Regions from separate parts of the Peribacillus sp. B2I2 genome, predicted to be linked through region 1. Evidence: predicted binding sites of a transcription regulator. Region 1 holds the regulator's gene; each other region holds the start of a gene.
What was found. Region 1 encodes CtsR, which represses protease genes until heat stress. Its sites were predicted from a motif close to ATGGTCAATAAAGGTCAAACA; they were not measured.

Region 1 (4,544 bases):
AAGCGCGCTGTTGGATATGCGCGTCCAAGCAGTTAGGCCGGAAACGAGGCAAATCCCGTTTCCATTAAGGCGGAGCTGTGATGGCGAGGGAAATATAGTACCGAAGTTCCTGATTCCACGCTGCCAAGAAAAGCCTCTAGTGAGATGTAAGGTGCCCGTACCGCAAACCGACACAGGTAGGCGAGGAGAGAATCCTAAGGTGTGCGAGAGAACTCTCGTTAAGGAACTCGGCAAAATGACCCCGTAACTTCGGGAGAAGGGGTGCTTTTTAGGGTGAATAGCCCGGAAAAGCCGCAGTGAATAGGCCCAGGCGACTGTTTAGCAAAAACACAGGTCTCTGCGAAGCCGCAAGGCGAAGTATAGGGGCTGACACCTGCCCGGTGCTGGAAGGTTAAGGGGAGAGGTTAGCGCAAGCGAAGCTTTGAACCGAAGCCCCAGTAAACGGCGGCCGTAACTATAACGGTCCTAAGGTAGCGAAATTCCTTGTCGGGTAAGTTCCGACCCGCACGAAAGGTGTAACGATCTGGGCACTGTCTCAACGAGAGACTCGGTGAAATTATAGTACCTGTGAAGATGCAGGTTACCCGCGACAGGACGGAAAGACCCCGTGGAGCTTTACTGCAGCCTGATATTGAATTTTGGTACAGCTTGTACAGGATAGGTAGGAGCCTGAGAAGCCGGAGCGCTAGCTTCGGTGGAGGCGTTGGTGGGATACTACCCTGGCTGTATTGAAATTCTAACCCGCGCCCCTTATCGGGGTGGGAGACAGTGTCAGGTGGGCAGTTTGACTGGGGCGGTCGCCTCCTAAAGAGTAACGGAGGCGCCCAAAGGTTCCCTCAGAATGGTTGGAAATCATTCGTAGAGTGTAAAGGCACAAGGGAGCTTGACTGCGAGACCTACAAGTCGAGCAGGGACGAAAGTCGGGCTTAGTGATCCGGTGGTTCCGCATGGAAGGGCCATCGCTCAACGGATAAAAGCTACCCCGGGGATAACAGGCTTATCTCCCCCAAGAGTCCACATCGACGGGGAGGTTTGGCACCTCGATGTCGGCTCATCGCATCCTGGGGCTGTAGTCGGTCCCAAGGGTTGGGCTGTTCGCCCATTAAAGCGGTACGCGAGCTGGGTTCAGAACGTCGTGAGACAGTTCGGTCCCTATCCGTCGCGGGCGCAGGAAATTTGAGAGGAGCTGTCCTTAGTACGAGAGGACCGGGATGGACGCACCGCTGGTGTACCAGTTGTCTTGCCAAAGGCATAGCTGGGTAGCTACGTGCGGACGGGATAAGTGCTGAAAGCATCTAAGCATGAAGCCCCCCTCAAGATGAGATTTCCCATGGCGCAAGCTAGTAAGATCCCTGAAAGATGATCAGGTTGATAGGTCAGAGGTGGAAGCGTGGCGACATGTGGAGCTGACTGATACTAATAGATCGAGGACTTAACCAACGCTTTTTAAAAAATGAAATACCTTCTTATTATCTAGTTTTGAAGGAACAACGTTCCTTTATTGTTTGGTGGCGATAGCGAAGAGGTCACACCCGTTCCCATTCCGAACACGGCAGTTAAGCTCTTCAGCGCCGATGGTAGTTGGGGGTTTCCCCCTGTGAGAGTAGGACGCCGCCAAGCCATATCTAAGATCAGCCATTCTGGCTGGTCTTTTTTGATATTCTAATTAACGAATAGGTTTTTTATCTCCAGGTTCAGCATAGGGCTGGATCTATTTGTTGGTTAAAATACCATTAGAGGGAACGGACGAGCTGGAGAAAAAGGTTGAATTTAGGTGAAGGAGCTTTGAGGAGAAGAAAAAATTGCAGGTTTTGCATTTATCTTTTCAGGGTATTTATGTAAGATATTTCAACTTTAATGTTCAACGGGGTATGTAACTACATATAATTTGGAGAAAATGGATAATACAGAAAGAAAGTGCGTTTAAGTTGCAAAATGCATTTTTCCTTGTATAATAATAGTCAAATATAGTCAAAGTCAGAATGGAGGAGGCTGAGTGAGAAACATATCTGATGTTATCGAAACTTATTTGAAGCAAGTGCTGGAAATAAGTCAAAAAGATATCTTAGAGATTAAAAGAAGTGAAATAGCAGATAAATTTCAGTGTGTTCCTTCTCAAATCAATTACGTAATCAATACCCGGTTTACAATCGAGAGAGGTTATGTTGTAGAGAGTAAGCGTGGAGGCGGCGGTTATATACGCATCATGAAAGTGGAATCACAGGATTCCGTGCAACTTATTAACCAATTATTATCGCTTATTGGCTCTAGGGTAACTCAATCGATGGCTGAAGGAGTAATTTCCCGGCTGATGAATGAGGAAGTCATTAATGAAAGAGAAGCAAAGATTATGATGAGTGTCATAGATAGATCGGTGATTTATATCGACCTACCTGACCGCGATGAGCTTAGGGCAAGAATTTTAACTGCGATGCTTACTACTTTAAAATATAAATGAAACTGGCAGAGGTGATGAACGTTGATTTGCCAAGAATGTCATCAAAGGCATGCTACCCTACACTTCACCAAAATCATCAATGGAAAAAAGACTGAAGTCATGATTTGTGAGAAATGTGCTCAGGAAAAAGGTGAGATGTTCATGGATGTAGGGGGACCTGGTTTTTCAATAAATAATTTATTAGCAGGATTGTTGAATATGGAGTCGAATATTCAACAGACAAAGGCAAATGCATTTCCCAAATCGGAAGAGAGGCGTTGCCCGAATTGTCATCGTTCCTATAAAGAGTTTGTCCATATTGGTAAGTTTGGCTGTGCCGAATGTTATAAAACATTCAATGAACAGTTAAACCCTATTTTAAAAAGGGTTCATAGCGGCAATACAGCACATATAGGGAAAATTCCAAAAAGGATTGGTGGCACCATATATCTTCGAAAGCAAATTTTGGATTTGAAAGAAGTTTTAAAGACCCACATTATTCAAGAGGAGTTTGAGAAAGCGGCAGAGGTAAGAGATAAGGTTCGTTCCCTTGAAAAAAGGTATGATGCACAAGAGGGAGGCGAGGAATTATGAGCTTGGAAAAGTTTGTAGAAAACGCCTTGAGTTCCTGGATGAGTGCCGAAGGGCCGGAGATCGATATTGTATTGAGTTCCAGGATTCGATTGGCCAGGAATTTCAAAGACTTTACCTTCCCAACCTCCTTTTCTAACGAAGAAGCTAAAAAAATAATTGAATTGGTCAAAAAAAGAATTGAAGAGGAAGTTACTCCAGAGATTGGGAAACTGGAACTTCTAGAGATTGACCAATTACAGCCACTGGAAAAGCGCGTTCTCGTTGAAAAACATTTAATCAGCCCTCATTTAGTTGAGGAATCAGCGAAAAGCGCATGTCTCCTTTCGGAAAATGAAGAAATCAGTATCATGATAAACGAAGAGGACCATCTCCGTATTCAGTGTTTAATGTCGGGGTTGCAGCTAAAGGAAACCTTAAAGATTGCAAATGTTCTTGACGATTGGATTGAAGAATCCATAGACTATGCATATGATGAAGAAAGAGGATACCTAACTAGTTGTCCAACTAATGTGGGAACAGGATTAAGGGCTTCAGTCATGATGCATCTGCCAGGCCTGGTCCTTACTCAGCAAATGAATAATATCATACCGGCTATCAACCAATTGGGGTTGGTGGTACGAGGGATTTATGGAGAGGGCAGTCAGGCGTTAGGGAATATCTTTCAAATCTCTAATCAAATCACTCTCGGAAAGTCGGAGAGGGATATCGTTGAAGATCTAACAAGTGTAGTGCAACAAATCATAGCCCAGGAACGGTCAGCGCGGGATGCATTAGCGAGGACTTCCCACATACAATTAGAAGATAGAGTTTTCCGTTCATATGGGATATTGTCCAATGCTCGAATCATCGAGACCAAGGAAGCTGCTACCTGTATCTCAGATGTTAGGCTAGGTATAGATCTTGGGTATATAAAAAATATTTCTAAAAGCATTCTAAATGAGTTGATGATTTTGACACAGTCGGGATTTTTACAAAAGTATGCAGGTGGCCCTTTAAAATCCCATGAAAGGGATATCCGTAGAGCAGCACTCATCCGAGAACGCTTGAATTTCACGGAATCTTCCTCCTCATAGAGGTCATTATCCTCTTTGGTGAGTACCAATATTCATGAATAGATATGGAGCAAGAACCTGCCATTACTTAGAGAATTGTCTACAACTTTATTCAAAACGAAAATTCTTAAGGAGGAATTCCCTATGATGTTTGGTCGTTTTACTGAAAGAGCCCAGAAAGTATTAGCATTAGCCCAAGAAGAGGCAATCCGTTTAGGTCATAACAATATTGGCACGGAACATATTTTACTGGGCCTGGTCCGAGAAGGTGATGGCATTGCAGCCAAAGCGTTATATGCTCTTGGATTGGGACCGGATAAGATTCAGAAAGAAGTGGAAAATTTAATTGGCCGTGGACAGGATACGGCTCAAACGATACATTATACCCCAAGAGCTAAGAAAGTCATTGAGCTTTCCATGGATGAGGCGAGAAAATTAGGTCATTCATATGTTGGAACAGA
Region 2 (4,544 bases), 2.8 Mb from region 1:
AAGAGGGACAAGGTGTAAGGGCAAAAGGTGCTCGGTCATTCACATTTATATATTAAACATAGTGAAGTGGGATAAAGGTGAAGCTGGAGAAAAGTTAAAAGAAGATTATATAAAAAAGTAGCACAATAAAAGCGCGTAAAGATCTTGAGAACAGATCTTTACACGCTTATTTTGAGATTTACTTTACAATTAAGCAATCAAAGGCTAAATACTCTTATCCAGCATCCGTCTATATTTTAAAAATCCAATACCCCCTTACGGAGGAGATCAATGTTTCAAAACAATCGAGTCCTAAGAACCTTAAATCATTAGGTTCTATTTGTGCTGTAATAATGATTGATCGGGTTTTTTAAAAGAATTAAAGAAATTCCTTCAAAAATATTGTATAGTTAGAATGCAGGGATTCGAACAAACATTCGTTTCTTGGGAGCGAGATTACTTCTTAGAGGGACAGGAGAGAGACAGTGAACGGTACAGCACACATGGCATTAGGGGCATCGGTTGGATTCTTGACGGCTAACACACTTCAAACAGATCCAACCACCACTTTATTCTTGGTTGGGATTGGGGGCGTTTCAGGCCTTATGCCCGATATGGATATTGATGGAAAGTTAAGTAATAGGATTACCTTTTCACATAAGTTTATCCGAACGTTAGCACAAACGATTGGGATTTTAATGATCCTTTATTGTGTTTTGGAAGGTTCTGAAACTGAAAAGTGGATTGGAGTAGGGGCAGGAATCGGAATCATCATTATTTCATCTTTCATTACACAAAGGCATATGCTGACCCTGACTGGGTTAGCTGTATTAGGCGGGGGATTATCTTGGCAGGAAAACTGGTTATGGCTGTTGGGCGTCTATATTATCCTAGCATCCTTTACACCGCATAGAAGTTACACCCATTCGATTGCCGGAATCGTCTTCTTTGGCATCATTGCCTTTCAATTCGAAGAATTCATGGGGATTGATGGGATTTTAACTACTTGTGTTTTAGGATACATAAGTCATTTAATTGCAGATATGAAGTTTTTACCTTTTAATAAACGTGGGGTAAAGTTATTTCTTCCATTTTTCTCAAAAGAATTTTGACAGTGGCTTTCTTACCGCTGTTCAGACTATAGACAAATTGGAGAAGAACCAGTTTACCTTCAATTTTTTCTTTTGAAAAAAGTTCCAGTTGATTTCAGAAATCCGCTCCCTTTCCGCCGACTGTCTGCCGAGCCTCCTCGCCGCAAACGCCTGTGGGGTCTCGGCTAGCCAGTTATTCGGCAGGAGTGTCGCAAATTTCTTCAATCTAGAGAGGGTTCCATACGTATAATAAAGTAAAGAACATGAAGGATAATAAAATTTTCATTTAAATCATGGTTCGGGGTGAGAGCATTCCGAAACTCCTTTTGTCGTTAAACTGGACAGTGGTTTTCTTACTACTGTTTTTTCTATGAGGAAAAGTAAAAGTGCGTTGACAATAAGGTGAATGAAGGATGCCTGTTTCGACTTATTTTTATCTTTTATATGGTCATTCTTCCTATATCTACTAAATGTAACATAATTGTAAAGATCCTGTGATGCGAATGATATGCCTTTTCTAGTATATTAGGTTTAGCAAATCACATCAGGGGGTAAATAATTTGTTTAAGAAAATTGTCGTCGGATTGTCATTGGCTATTATGCTTGGAACCGTATCTTTTACAGGGGAACAAGTTGAAGCTGCTTCATATCATACTAAAGCGATTAAAGTGGCAAAAAGTGAATTAGGTACAAAATATAAAACGGGTGGCATTTCTACTTCAGGTTTTGATTGCTCCGGCTTAGTGAAATATTCATATCAAAAGGCTGGTAAGAATTTACCTAGGACGGCTGCCGATATATATAAAAAAGGAAAGAAAGTTAAGACTTTACAAAAAGGTGACTTAATGTTTTTTGCGCCAAACAAAGCGAAAAAACCTACACACGTGGCTATTTACATAGGGAACAATGAATTCATACACTCTTCATCATCTAAAGGAGTGTCATACGCCAAAACCAATAATAGTTATTGGAAGCCAAAGTATATTGGTGCCAAACGTATATAATAGAAGAAAATAAACTTAATATAAAATACTAAGAGACTTAATGAAGTCTCTTTTTTTGTTTTAAAAAATAAGAATGGATGAGTCAGATGATTGTTTAACGTAAGTTTTTTCTTTCAAAAAGAGTAAGTGAGTGGTGGTTTATTGGTTATGTGCGTGCTGAAATGGGTAATCAATAATAATTGAAAATGTTAGGGGCATAGAATCTTTTTATTTGACTATAAATAGATAGTTTAATATGATTAGCAAACTAATTGGAGGGAATTTATAATTTGTTTCCAAAAAAATTTACAGACAAAATTATTGAAAGTCAAAGAAGGTCAATGTATAATAAAGTCAGAAAGTCAAAGAAGGTCAAAGATTTTATTGAGTTTAATATTTTTAAAGGAGGAGTACTACATGTTTTGTGAAAAATGCCATGTAAACCAAGCTAATATTCAAGTTCATCTAAATATGAATGGTCAGGAGCATGATGTGAAACTGTGCTCCACTTGTTATAAAGAAGAGCGAAATAAACTGGGTGCAGCAATGGGGGGAATGGATTCAGGGAAATTCCCGTATAACGGATCCCTAAACTCATTCAATCCATTTAATTATAATGAAGTTCCTAAACCGGATTCCTTCGAACAAGACGAGGGTGAAGGTTTGCTTGAAGAGTATGGCCGTAATCTGACTGATGTAGCTAAAGCAGGACTGATTGATCCGGTAATCGGAAGAGATGAAGAAATCAAACGTGTCATCGAAGTCCTTAATAGACGCAATAAAAATAATCCAGTTTTAATTGGTGAACCTGGAGTCGGTAAAACAGCCATAGCTGAAGGTCTGGCTTTAGCTATTGCTGAGGGTTCAGTGCCTGGTAAATTACGTAATAAGCTGGTATATATGCTTGATGTCGCGTCCCTTGTTTCGAATACTGGAATTAGAGGTCAATTCGAAGAACGAATGAAGCAATTGATCAGTGAATTACAGGAAAGAAAAAATGTCATTTTATTCATCGATGAAATTCATCAACTGGTTGGGGCGGGTTCAGCCGAAGGATCAATGGATGCAGGAAATATCTTGAAACCAGCACTTGCACGTGGCGAACTTCAGCTTGTCGGAGCCACCACTTTATCCGAATATAGGACAATTGAAAAAGATGGTGCTCTTGAAAGACGCTTCCAGCCTGTACAGGTTAATGAGCCGACAACAGCTGAGGCATTGGTCATCTTACAGGGTTTAAAAGATAGTTATGAATCCTATCATGGAGTCACATATAGTGAAGAAGCGCTAAAAGCGGCTGTTGAACTCTCGAACCGTTACATTCAAGATCGTTTCTTGCCGGACAAGGCAATAGACTTGATGGATGAAGCGGGTTCCAAATTGAACTTGACCATAGAAGACGGCCAGGTAGAAAATATGAAAGAGCGCTTGGCGCAAATCTATAAAGAAAAAGAAATGGCCTTAAAAGAAGAAGCCTACGAAAAGGCTGCCGTCCTTCGTGATGAAGAAGAAAGACTGGAAAAATCTTTGCAGGCTGGAGAAAATACTATTAAGCCAACCGTTTCCGTTGAGGACATTCAAAAAATCATCGAACAAAAGACTGGTATACCTGTAGGCAAGCTGCAAGAAGATGAGCAGGAAAGAATGGTTCATCTTCAAGACGAACTTATGAAAAAAGTCATCGGGCAGGAAGAGGCTGTCAAAAAGGTTTCTAAAGCCGTCCGAAGGAGCCGTGCCGGATTAAAATCCAAAAACCGTCCAACCGGTTCTTTCCTTTTCGTAGGTCCAACAGGTGTCGGTAAAACCGAATTGGCGAAAACTCTTGCTGAGGAATTGTTCGGGGACAAGGAAGCGATGATTCGTCTTGACATGAGTGAATTCATGGAGAAACATAGTGTTTCTAAATTAATCGGTTCTCCGCCTGGATACGTAGGCCATGAGGAAGCAGGGCAATTGACTGAAAAAGTTCGCCGCAAACCTTACAGTATTATCTTATTGGATGAAATAGAAAAAGCTCATCCAGATGTAATGCATATGTTCCTGCAAATCATGGAAGATGGCCGGTTAACGGACAGTCAAGGCCGGACCGTAGCTTTTAAAGATACCGTGATCATCATGACGAGTAACGCTGGAGTCGGAGAAAAACAAAAAGTAATGGGATTCGGTACAAGTACTGCTGTAGAAGAGGCTTCCATCCTTCAATCATTGGGCAATTTCTTCAAACCGGAATTCTTGAACAGATTCGATAGCATCATTGAATTTTCGGCATTGAAGAAAGAAGATCTTCTGCAAATCGTTGATATCATGATTGAAGAGCTTGACGAAACACTTGCTGCAAATGGTTTAACTTTAAGTGTAACTTCTGAAGCAAAACAAAAACTGATTGAACTCGGGTATCATCCAACTTTCGGGGCGAGACCGCTCCGCCGTGTACTTCAAGAACAACTCGAAGACGGCATCACTGACTTTATCTTTGAGCAACCTGACGTTA
Region 3 (4,544 bases), 5.1 Mb from region 1:
CGTTTCTTTTCTCTGTTGGATCCCTCTAGAGATCCATTGATACTCCTGCCACTTATCCTGGATAAACTTTTGCACTCCCTGGTCCTTATGGCTCTTCATTTGGTTTAAATACCCTTTATCCACATTAAGATTGGGAGAGTTGCCGTCATAATTCCCGACAAGCAGTATCCCATCACGAACTTCCACGACCACGTCCGGCACTATATAAGAAGGTTTTTCCTGAAAAAATAGTGAAGCTGGACGCGGGTTCAACGTCTGGACATAATCAAATACTTCTTGAATCTCCTTCATTGTAACACCAATTTTCTTACTTAAGTCTTTCCAACGCTTTTCAGCAAAATCGAGGAAATGGTTTTCTATGATCGATTCTGCCAGCTGATTCACCCCTTCTGCTTTTACCTGAAGCAAAAGGCACTCTTGGAGATTTCTTGCTGCAATTCCATGTGGCTCGAGTTGCTGTAAAATCGAAAGGCTCTCTTCCAACACGACTGAAGAAATTCCTGGAACACATATATCCTCCAGCTGAGTCCTTAAGTAACCGTTTTCATCAAGATTATGAATTAATAGCAGCATTGCCTTCTGCTGCTCACCGGAAAGTTGCTGGTGATTCACCTGGGACATGACATGCTGTTCAAGCGATAGAGTATCTTCACTGATCTGTTCAATCCAATAGTTGGCATCATACGTATTTTTAAGAGTACGTTTACCCTTTTTCCGGTCAAAGGTTGGCTGAAATAAAGCCGATGTTGGCTGATCTAGGGACAGTAATGGATTTTCCACCATTTTATTTTCTAAGAAAGCCGATAGCTCCTGTGAGGAGTATTGCAGCAATGTAATAGCCTGCATTAGCTCCTGGGTCATTGCCATCTTTAATGTTTGCTGTTGAAAAAGTCCTGCTTTCATATTCATACTCATCGATTCATCCCTCCCCCACTCCATTTTACATTATCAGGAGAAAATTCTACACAAAAACCCATGAAAACGCTTACGTTTTTTTCTGAATAGTGTATTTGTTTTAAATACTATATGTTAGAAATGCAATTTTCACAACTACTTTTATTGAAAAATCACCATTTTTCAAAGGTGTGGGCGAATATTTTCCAAAGAAAGCTGACATAGCAAGATTCGATGGAATTTTACGGAAATCGAGTAAATCCATCAAAAACCGCAAGAACCCAATTGATGCGACCTTTTAAAAATGGCCAATAAAAAATCCCCCACTTTATTAAGCAGAAGATTGGTAATGCCCTCGGCAGGAATCGAACCTGCATTTCAAGCTTCGGAGGCTTGCGTTCTATCCGTTGCACTACGAGGGCGTAATAGAAAATATTTTTTCGACAGACTTCATTATATGATAGAATCCCATCCTTTGCAAGGGTTATCAGGTTTAAAACTTCGCCTTTTGGGTATTATGGGTAATGTGGAAATTCATCCCTGTGCGGCATAATATATAAAGCAATCTATCAGGAAGGAGCCTTGGCCAGAAAATTGTCGAACAAATTATCCATTATAGGGTTTGTTTTGTTTGACCTAAATTGACCAAAAAGTGTATCATACATACATAAAGAATTTAAATGATTCTCTTAATCGAAGGAGGAAATGAACATGAATTTAATTCCTACAGTTATCGAACAAACAAGTCGTGGGGAGCGTGCCTACGATATTTACTCCCGTTTATTAAAAGACCGGATCATTATGCTAGGAAGTGCAATTGACGATAATGTTTCCAACTCAATTGTAGCTCAATTACTATTTTTAGAAGCAGAAAATCCTGAAAAAGATATCACTCTATATATCAACAGCCCCGGTGGAAGCATCACTTCCGGTATGGCCATTTACGATACTATGCAATATATCAAACCTAATGTATCCACTGTATGCATCGGTATGGCTGCTTCCATGGGTGCATTCCTATTGGCAGCTGGTGAAAAAGGCAAACGTTATGCGTTGCCAAACAGTGAAGTCATGATTCACCAACCACTTGGAGGAGCTCAAGGTCAAGCTACTGAAATTGAAATTGCAGCCCGCCGTATCCTTCACTTGAAAGATAAACTGAACCAAATATTAGCAGAACGTACTGGTCAACCTATTGAAGTCCTTCAAAGAGATACGGAGCGTGATAACTTCATGACTTCCGAAAGGGCTCTTGAATATGGATTGATTGACAAAGTAATCACACGCAGCGCTCTTGATGATAAAAAAGACTCTAAATAATAATTATTATACAAAAAGGCTCCGGAAGTCGTCTTAAGCGACTTTCGGAGCTTTTTTCTTAATCTGAAGAATATAAAAGAAAAGGATGCACTTTTAGGCATCCTCTTCTTTTAACCCTCTTGCTGAACGAACTCTTCCAATGCCTCTAATGCTTCTTTTTCATCGCGTCCTTCGACGATTAACTTCACGGACACGCCAGAACTGATGGCAAGGCTCATTAATCCCATTATACTTTTTGCATTCACTTTCTTTCCTTCTTTTTCAAGAAAAACATCTGAATGAAAGCGGTTAGCTTCTTGTACAAAAAGAGCCGCCGGCCGGGCTTGTAATCCCGTTTTCAATTTTACCTCAACTTGTTTTTCCACCATCTTGATCTCCCCTGTTAGCTTTATTTTTTCGCAGAAATAGCCTCTCCCCCACGGAGCCTGTCAGCTATTTCATCAATCTTTCGCAATCTGTGATTAATTCCGGACTTACTGATGTTTCCTCCGGATACCATTTCTCCAAGTTCCTTTAAGGTTATATCCTGAAATGCTATCCTAAGCTCCGCAATTTCCCGAAGCTTATCCGGTAAAATGCTTAGTCCCACCGTATCCTCAATGTAATGGATATTTTCAACCTGGCGCAATGAGGCACCAATCGTTTTGTTCAAATTGGCTGTTTCACAATTCACAAGTCGATTCACTGAATTACGCATATCACGGACAATCCGTACATCCTCGAACCTTAATAAAGCTGAATGGGCACCAACTATACTTAAAAACTCGGCAATCTTTTCGGCTTCTTTCAAATAAATGATGTACCCTTTTTTGCGTTCAAGTGTCTTGGCCTTCAAGCCAAACTTATTCATTAGCTCACAAAGGGCATCATTGTGCTCTTTATAAAGTGAGAAAATCTCAAGGTGATAGGAAGACGTTTCCGGATTGTTTACCGAACCCCCCGCAAGAAATGCACCTCTTAGGTATGAACGCTTACAGCATTTCTTCCCAACAATAGTATCGGATATGGCATGGAGAATTTCAAAGCCATCGCCTAAAATTTCCAAATCGGTTAAAATCCGCTGCCCTCCTGATGACATCCTGACAATATAAACATTATTCTTTTTAAGCTTCATCTTTTTACGGACCAAAAGCTCGACCTGGACCTCATAACTTTTTTTCAGCAGCGTATATATCCTTCTGGCAATCGCAGCATTTTCAGTTTGAATATCCACAACAAGCTTCCGATTAGAAAATGAAAGGGATCCGTTCATCCGGATAAGCGCACACAATTCCGCTTTTCCGCAGCAATCCTTTCCCTCTAATGTAGTAAGCTCTTTTTTAGTTTCTGAAGCAAAAGACATCCATTTCACCCCCAATCGAACGCAGGTAATCTATTTTTATCATTCAAAAAACCGTCCCCGCTTATATCTACGGAACTATGTTGCTTTTTGTTTCATTTACAAGCATATTATAAAGCAAATCCGCCACTTTTTTCGTGTCATGGCGTATTACATTCCCTTCATAGCTGAAAATGCGTTCTTGTATGATCTCAAGACCCATTCTTTTCAAACTTTCCACATCATACATAACCGGTTTAGCATATTCAGCTTGATAACGTTGCTGAATTTCGGTTGGTATTTCTTCATTATTAACAAGTATCCTGTCAATATATGCATTCCCCATATGGTCATATATAGCTTTTATATGATCGCTCGCACTATAATCCAGCGTCTCGCCGGCTTGTGTCATCAAATTGCAAATGTACACCTTCTTAGCCTTGGAACGGGCAACTTCTTCTCCTAGACCTGGGACAAGTAAGTTAGGCAGAATGCTAGTATATAAGCTTCCTGGACCGATGACAATTAGATCTGCCTGCTTGATTTCCTGGAGAGTTTCACTGAGCGGCTTTATATGTTGAGGAGACAGAAATACTTTTTTTATTTTCTTTCCTGAAAAGGGAATCTTGGATTCTCCAGTAACAACCGTTCCGTCATCCATCTTCGCATGAAGAACCACGCTTTGGTTGGCAGCCGGAAGCACTTTACCGCGGACATTAAGGAATTTACTCATTTCCTGGATTGCATGGACAAAATCCCCAGTCAACGAGGTCATAGCCGCAAGTATCAAATTCCCCAGCGAATGCCCGGACAGCTCATTTTTACTTTGAAAGCGATGTTGAAACATTTGTTCAACAAGAGGCTCTACATCCGATAACGCAGCCAGCACGTTACGGATATCACCTGGCGCGGGGATATCCATATCCTCGCGAAGGCGACCTGAACTTCCACCATCATCAGCTACCGTAACGATTGCCGTTATATCAACTGGATGTTTCTTTAAACCCCTCAA

Region 2: the regulator CtsR is predicted to act here: its motif matches at 2,412-2,432, upstream of ABIE66_RS14030 (ATP-dependent Clp protease ATP-binding subunit).
Region 3: the regulator CtsR is predicted to act here: its motif matches at 1,523-1,543, upstream of clpP (ATP-dependent Clp endopeptidase proteolytic subunit ClpP).

The regions. Positions count from the first base shown of each region.
Region 1 covers NZ_JBGCCB010000001.1:72,017-76,560, forward strand. Annotated here, with positions in the region: rRNA gene ABIE66_RS00400 (23S ribosomal RNA) at 1-1,440, shown strand, start outside; rRNA gene rrf (5S ribosomal RNA) at 1,505-1,620, shown strand; gene ABIE66_RS00410 (CtsR family transcriptional regulator) at 1,997-2,458, shown strand; gene mcsA (protein-arginine kinase activator protein McsA) at 2,480-3,031, shown strand; gene mcsB (protein-arginine kinase McsB) at 3,028-4,104, shown strand; partial or broken gene clpC (ATP-dependent protease ATP-binding subunit ClpC) at 4,228-4,544, shown strand, end outside.
Region 2 covers NZ_JBGCCB010000001.1:2,836,181-2,840,724, reverse strand. Annotated here, with positions in the region: gene ABIE66_RS14040 (metal-dependent hydrolase) at 465-1,091, shown strand; gene ABIE66_RS14035 (C40 family peptidase) at 1,631-2,074, shown strand; gene ABIE66_RS14030 (ATP-dependent Clp protease ATP-binding subunit) at 2,471-4,544, shown strand, end outside.
Region 3 covers NZ_JBGCCB010000001.1:5,209,615-5,214,158, forward strand. Annotated here, with positions in the region: gene rpoN (RNA polymerase factor sigma-54) at 1-915, opposite strand, end outside; tRNA gene ABIE66_RS26055 (tRNA-Arg) at 1,245-1,316, opposite strand; gene clpP (ATP-dependent Clp endopeptidase proteolytic subunit ClpP) at 1,606-2,214, shown strand; gene ABIE66_RS26065 (HPr family phosphocarrier protein) at 2,325-2,582, opposite strand; gene whiA (DNA-binding protein WhiA) at 2,603-3,556, opposite strand; gene ABIE66_RS26075 (gluconeogenesis factor YvcK family protein) at 3,624-4,544, opposite strand, start outside.